Regions from separate parts of the Arthrobacter sp. YAF16 genome, predicted to be linked through region 3. Evidence: riboswitches for the same ligand, from Rfam matches in the RefSeq annotation. Region 3 holds a riboswitch; each other region holds the start of a gene.
What was found. A riboswitch is a leader RNA that binds a small molecule or an ion and turns the genes downstream of it on or off. The one in region 3 is predicted to bind cyclic di-AMP.
Positions count from the first base shown of each region.

Region 1: another riboswitch for cyclic di-AMP. It lies ahead of AB4Y91_RS13710 (hypothetical protein); the one in region 3 lies ahead of AB4Y91_RS09660 (M23 family metallopeptidase).
Region 2: another riboswitch for cyclic di-AMP. It lies ahead of AB4Y91_RS06570 (hypothetical protein); the one in region 3 lies ahead of AB4Y91_RS09660 (M23 family metallopeptidase).

Region 1 covers NZ_JBFRDC010000007.1:74,031-76,287, forward strand. Annotated here, with positions in the region: gene AB4Y91_RS13705 (VOC family protein) at 1-54, shown strand, start outside; gene AB4Y91_RS13710 (hypothetical protein) at 175-897, opposite strand; cyclic di-AMP (ydaO/yuaA leader) riboswitch at 896-1,076, opposite strand; gene AB4Y91_RS13715 (glycosyltransferase family 39 protein) at 1,312-2,257, opposite strand, start outside.
Region 2 covers NZ_JBFRDC010000001.1:1,406,795-1,409,051, forward strand. Annotated here, with positions in the region: gene AB4Y91_RS06560 (DNA alkylation repair protein) at 99-710, shown strand; gene AB4Y91_RS06565 (hypothetical protein) at 713-967, opposite strand; cyclic di-AMP (ydaO/yuaA leader) riboswitch at 1,169-1,334, shown strand; gene AB4Y91_RS06570 (hypothetical protein) at 1,339-2,100, shown strand; gene AB4Y91_RS06575 (dihydrofolate reductase family protein) at 2,196-2,257, opposite strand, start outside.
Region 3 covers NZ_JBFRDC010000003.1:95,932-98,188, reverse strand. Annotated here, with positions in the region: gene AB4Y91_RS09660 (M23 family metallopeptidase) at 142-960, opposite strand; cyclic di-AMP (ydaO/yuaA leader) riboswitch at 965-1,184, opposite strand; gene AB4Y91_RS09655 (metal-dependent transcriptional regulator) at 1,327-2,019, opposite strand.

The sequences.
Region 1 (2,257 bases), on a different contig from region 3:
CCCGACGGCAACAAATGGGGGGTGCAGTACATTCCCAACCGTCCGAACGGCTAGCGCGGCGGCGCGGTTCCGTAGCGCGGCCCGTATTCCGCAGGCGGCGCGGCGGCAGGCGCACGTGAGGCCCCGGATCCAAGGATCCGGGGCCTCACTCATGGCATGCAGCCTCGGCCGCGCTTAGTACCAGTTGTTCGCGTAGTGGAAGTTCAGGGCGCCGCACGGTGAACCGTAGCGGTCCTGCACGTACTGCAGTCCCCAGTTGATCTGGGTCCGGTAGTTGGTCCGGTAATCGGCGCCGGCGCTGGCCATCTTTTCGGCGGGCAGCGATTGGACCACGCCGTAAGCGCCGCTGCTGGCGTTGGTAGCCGTGGTCTTCCAGTCGGACTCCCTGGTCCACAACTTCATCAGGCATTGCATCTCGCTCGGGGCCCAGCCGTGGGCGGGCAGCTGAGAGGCGGCGTAGGCCTGCGCACCGGCGGGGTCGTCAATGGCGACCGGCTTCGCGGGAGCAGGCGCCTTGGCAGCCGGAGCCGGCGCCTTGGCCGCCGGGGCCTTAGCGGGCTTGATTTTGGAGGCCTGGGCCTCCACGCTCATCGGGGCGGGCGAGGTGGGCGTGTTGCTGCCGACGCGTTCGAAGTCCAGGGTCTGCAGGGACGCGGCCGTGTTTTTCGACGCTTCGGCCGTATGCGCTGCAGTGCCGGAGGCCTGGCCCGCGGCCCCTGCCCCCAGCAGGACGGCGAAAGCGGTGGCTACGACGGCGGCGCGCTTGCCGTTGGTCCGGGCACGGGGCCTGGACGGGCTCGAAGTGTGCTTCGCCGGCTCGGCGCGGTGGCGCGCGCGCTCGGCGTCGGACGTGCGTTTAGCGCCTTCTGGGCGCGTGGGTGCCTTGATTTCAGTCATGTTCGCCTCTCAACGCCTACGGAGTTAGCTGTCGGGTTCGGATGCGAAATCCGGCCGCACGGAATCTCGACGTGGCGGCTTAACCCCAAGGGTGCATGGATGCAGAATGCCCGGGAACTCTGGGTTCCCCGTCTCTGCCTGGTCCATGGGAATCCGGGTAGCGGCAGAGTTTGGCGTCAGCCCGGACACGCGGCCAGATCGATGGCCGCACCCTAAAACGGTACCGGACTTTCAATCAGATGTCACATTTAGGTAACGGCTGGCCCCTGCTGCGGAGCGGCGTCTTGCCTTCACGGCCGCCGCGTGGGTGCCCGTTTCGACGGTTCCGTGCCCGCTCGACGCCGGTAAGCATCGAGCGGGCACGGAACCGTCGAAACGGCGCGGCGGAGACGGAGGCAAGCGGGGGAGAGGAGCCTACTTCGCCAGCGTGTACACGGTGGCGTTCCCCACGGTCTGGGCCTGGTAGTTGGCCGCGACCCAGCTGGCGACCTCGGAGTTGCCGCCGCGGCCCCCGCCCAGGCCGCCCAGGCCGCCGGAGATGAAGTAGCCGATCTCGCCGCGGTCCACCATCGCTTGGAACTGCTCGAGCGTGGGGTACGGGTCGCCGCCGTTCCAGCCGCCCAGCGCGATCACATTGGTGCCGGTGGCGAGTTCCAGGCTGGCGGCCTGGGTGGCGCCGGAGACAATCCCGGACCATTTGGCGCCGGAGGACTTCAGCAACGCTGTCAGCTCGGCCGACGCCGTATCCGCGCCGGGTCCGCCGGGCCCGCCGGCGGCCGCCCCGCTGGAACCGAGGATCCCGCCGTCCGGCCTGCCCGCCGCCCCGAAGCCGCCGCCCATCGCGGACGCGGTGGGCCCGGAGGTGGGGATTGACCCCGAATGCGCCTGGGCCGCCGTCGCCAGCGTCCAGGCGGTGGTCCCGAGCCCGCCGGCCAGCAGTGAAAGGACCACGACGCCGGCCGCAGCGGCTTTGCGGAGCCGGGCCGGGAGCGCCGCCAGGCTGTCCACCCGGAGCAGCAGCGCCGCGGCGGCCAGCACGCCCAGGACGACGGCGATCACCCGGAGCCCGGGCAGCCATGCCGGGTCGCGGCCCAGGAGCACGGCGGACCAGACCGAGGCAGCCAACACCGTCACGGCCAGGACCATCCGAGCGGGCCAGTGGGTCCGGCCGCGCCACAGTTCCGCCGAGCCGATGCCCACCAGGGCCGCGACGGCGGGGGCCAGTGCCACGGCATAGTACGGATGCACGGTGCCGCTCATGAAGCTGAAGATGCCTGCCGTGATCAGCAGCCAGCCGCCCCAGAGCAGGAGCGCGGCACGGGTGGCGGAGGTCCGGGCCTCGCGCCGGGTGAACCACAAA
Region 2 (2,257 bases), on a different contig from region 3:
CCCAGCGGTCCGCGTAGGACACTGCGCTCGCCGACGGTTTCCCGCGGGAGGACGCAGCTGCTTAGGCCAAGCCGGCCCCCGCACGACAGAATGGATCCATGAGCGAGGCCGGTGACTTCATTGACGCGGCGCTGCTGCGTGAGAGCTCGTGGCAGCGGGCCGAGGAAGCGCAGGCGCAATACGGCCCGGGCCTGGGGAGCTACGGCTCCTCGGTTGGCGCCGTCCGCGGCACTGTCCGCGACGCGCTGCGCCGGTACCGGTCACTCGGCCGCGACGATGTCACCGCCCTCAGCTCGGAGTTGTGGGAGGTGCCCGTCTTCGAACGCCGCCTTGCCGCCGTCGTCCTGCTGCAGTCCAGCCTGGCCCTGCTGGACAATTCGGACCTGACCCGGATCGAGGGTTTCCTGCGGACTGCGCGCCTGCGCGAGCTGGCCGATCCGCTGGCGACCGATGTCGTCGGGCCGCTGATTGCGGGACTGGACGGCCAAAACCGTTCCCGCGCGGAAACCGTGCTGGGCCGCTGGCTGCAGGACCCGGACGATTGGCTGCGGCGGGCGGCCCTGATGGCGCCGCTCCGCGAGCTACGGGCCGGTGGAGGGGATTGGGACCGTTACCGGCGCCAGGCCGGGCTGGCGGAGTCGGGCACCCCGGACGACGCCGGTCTGGTGAGGGAGGCGATCGCTGCCGTCACCTCCGGGATGGCGAAGTAGCGCTACGTGCCGGGCCGGCGCTCCACGACGGCATACGCCTTTCCGTCGAGGAACTGCCAGTCGGTCACCACCATAAAACCGAGCGCGTCCACACGGTCATTCAGGACGTGGATATCGAAGCCGCCGTCGCGCGGTTCCGCGTCCCACGTGGCTACGTGGATTTCCTTTCCCTCGAGAACCAGCAGCTCTGTGTTGACGTCGAAATCCTCCTGCGGCTGATCGCTGAGCTGGCAAATTGCGACACAGTGGCTGTTCATAACGGGGCCTCCGCTCGGGGAATGCTGGGTGCCCTCATCCTATGGCTGGCAGGTAGCAGCGTCCTAGGCTTTCTTCCGCGCCAGGACACGGCTCCGTTATCTGAATGTGACATTCCCGCCCGGGCCCGTTACCGTAGATGGGTGCCTGTTTGTTTCCGATACGGGCGCTCCCGAGCCGATTGCCTAACTCTGCCGCGGCCTGGGATCCGAATGCAACCTTTCTGGCAGAGACGGGGAAACCACTTTTGACCTGCAGTTTTAGCAGGTCTTGGGGTGAAGCCGCACAGCGCCCGCATTGACGGGCCCGCGGCCGGGTGCCTCCCATCCGAATCCGACAGCTCACCTCGCAGGCATTGGGAGAGGCTACAAACATGACTTCAAGCATTACTTCTGCGCGCCATCGTTCCGACGCATCCGCCGGACGGGCCTCAGCATTCTCGGGCAAATCAGGCACCATCGGTCGTCAGGCCGCAGTAATCTTCGCAGCCTCCGGCCTCGTCCTCACGAGCGGAATGGCAGCCAATGCAGCCGTTGCCCCGGCCGAAAACAAAACCGCCCCGGCTTCGTCGGTTGACGTCGGCAGCAAGGTCTCCGCGCCGGTTACCGCTGATTCCGCAGTTCAGATCAGCTTCGCCCGCCCGGCAGTCGCTACCACGCCGGCGCCCGTGATCGAGCAGCCTAAGCCCGTCACCGCCCCTGCGGTTGCCGCCGCTCCGGCTGTCGCGCCTGCCCCTGCTCCGGTGCTCGCGCCGGCAGCGCCGCAGGTCAGCGTTCAGGCGAAGGCGGCCGTGGCACCTGCCTCGGCAGCCGGCGGAGCCAACGCCGCGATGCTTTCGGCCGCCTACAGCCAGATCGGCATCACCCAGGACTGCACCGCCATGGTTGAGAAGGCCCTCGGTGCGGCCGGTATCCACGTGGGCGACCTCGGTCCCCAGCAGTTCATGGGCTACGGCAAGGTTGTGGGTGCCCCGCAGCCCGGCGACATGATCGTCCAGTCCGGCCACGTCGCCATCTACGCCGGTGACGGCATGGCCATCAGCGGTGGCATGAACGGCAGCAACCAGACGATCAAGCACCCGCTGTCCTGGCTGACCGCCACGGGTGGCGTGACCTTCGTCCGCGCCAGCGCATAGCAAAAAGCGTAAGAACCTCTTTCCAGGGCCGGTGGTCGGCTGCTAAACGGCAGCTGGCCACCGGCTTTTGCGCACGTTTACGCCGGCCGGTGAGCTCAGACGGCGTACCGCAGCAGGACGACGCCGTTGCCAAACGCGCGGGTGCCGGCGAGCGTGA
Region 3 (2,257 bases):
AGCGGTGGCAGAGTTAGGCAATCCACTCAAGAGCGCCAACTTCGGAGAAGTTGGCGTGCTTCATACGGTACAGCAGTTGGGACTCAATGTCACATTCAGATCACGGCGTGTCACAGAAATGCGAGTGGTCCCTCGGCTTGGCTAAAGCCAGCCGAGCGGGTCAACAACTTCCCCGTTGACCATCACCTCGAAGTGGAGGTGGCAGCCGGTGGAGGCGCCGGTGGTCCCGCTCATCGCCACCACATCGCCACGTGAGACCTGCTGGCCCACGTGGACGTCGGAGGACGACAAGTGGTTGTACGTGGTCTCCAGGCCGTTGCCATGGTCGATCACGACCCGGTTGCCGCCCCCGTAGGGGTGCCAGCCGGAAAAGGTTACGGTGCCGCTCGCGGCGGCATGTACAGGAGTGCCGCACTGGGCCGCGTAGTCCTGGCCCCGGTGGAATTCCCCGACGGCTCCCGTGATGGGACTGACCCGGTAGCCGAACGGCGAGGCCGTGACCATGGAATCCAGCGGCGCCCCGAGGCTGCCCGCGGAGGCTGCCCGGGTGATGCTGCCGACGGACTGCGCGCTCAGCAACTGCTTGAGCTTGCTGTCCGGGTCACCCTTGGTGGTGACGGCCGTGCGGTTGAAGTTGATCTCGGCGGCCGGGGCCTTGACCTCGGGCTGGGCCGCCGCGGAAACCGAACCGGACCTGGCCGCATCGGTGGCCATCACGGGGCCGGTGGCCGGAACTGTAACGGTGAGGACCAAACCCGTGGCGGCCAGGGCAATGCCTGCCTTCTGCCCCACGCCGCTGACAGCGGCGAAGTCTGTTACCTGACGGAACGCGCTGCGCCGGCCGCGGCGCGCTTCGCGGTGCGCGTCACGCGGGCGCTCGTCGAGGACGACGGCGGCCGGGCGTGGCTCCGGAGCGGGACCGGTCGCACGACGGCGGCCCCTGACGGTCTGGGTGGTCAAGAACGGTTCCTCTCTGGATAGCCTGCGAAGTTAGCTGTCGGATTCGGGTCAGAGAGATCAAAGACCCGGTCCGCCGGTGCAAGCATCCAGACGCAGGGGCATCCACGGAGGTCCCAGTTTGAATTGCTTGCCGCTAGCGGACTTCACCCCAAGGCTGTTGAATCAACAGCCGGTTGTGGTTCCCCCGCCTCTGCCAGAAGGTGAATCGCCGGCTGATCCGCTGGCAGAGCTCGGCTCCGGATCAGATAACGCTTTAGTATCAGTGCTAGTCATCAACTATAGGGGATTAAGGCAGGCGGTAATAATTCCGTTATCTCGCCTGTGCACAACTTACCTGCTGTCCGGCGGAAGGATTTTGACGCCGGGTTACCCGAGCGTAACGAACACATGGGCGGCGACCTCGGGAGGCAGCTCGAGGGCGCCTTCAATGTCGGGGACCCGGACCGAGATGTACTCCCCCACCCGCTCCAGCGACACCCTGGCGCCCGGACGGATTCCGCCCTCGTCCAGCTGGACCAGCAGCTCCGGCTCGACCTGGATCGGCTCGGCCAGCCGGCTCACGGTGATCCGCGAGTCGGCGCCGTAGCCGGCCATGGCGTCAAGCAGGTTGACCACGGCGCCGCGGTCCGGCGTCGGAAGCCCGCCCAGTTCGGCGAGTCCGGGAATCGGGTTCCCGTAGGGGGACACGGTCGGGTGGTCCAGCATTTCGAAAATGCGGCGCTCGACCCGTTCGCTCATCACGTGCTCCCAGCGGCACGCTTCCTCATGGACGTAGGCCCAGTCGAGCCCGATCACGTCGGCAAGCAGCCGTTCGGCCAGGCGGTGCTTGCGCATGACCTCGATGGCGCGCTTCCGGCCCGTTTCGGTCAGTTCAAGGTGCCGGTCGCCGGAGACAACCACGAGGCCGTCGCGCTCCATGCGGCCGACGGTCTGGGAAACGGTGGGGCCGGAGTGACGGAGCCGCTCGGCGATGCGGGCGCGGAGGGCGATGATGTTCTCTTCTTCAAGTTCCAGGATGGTCCGGAGATACATCTCGGTGGTATCGATCAGATCCGTCATTCAGCTCAGCTCCTCGAGCGCCGTCCTTGCGTCATTCCCACCGTACAGCGTGCGGGTTGCGCCCTGGCGAGATCCGCCGTACGTCACCGCACAGCCTAGCCTATTTTGAATTAGTCCGGATAATCTGTGGGCTGCCGCGCGGACCTGTGGACTACGCCCCGCCCGGCGCCGGGCCGCCGTCTCAATGACCGGACTATGACGGGCTTTATTCCCACCCGCGTGGGGCCGTCGGGCAGAA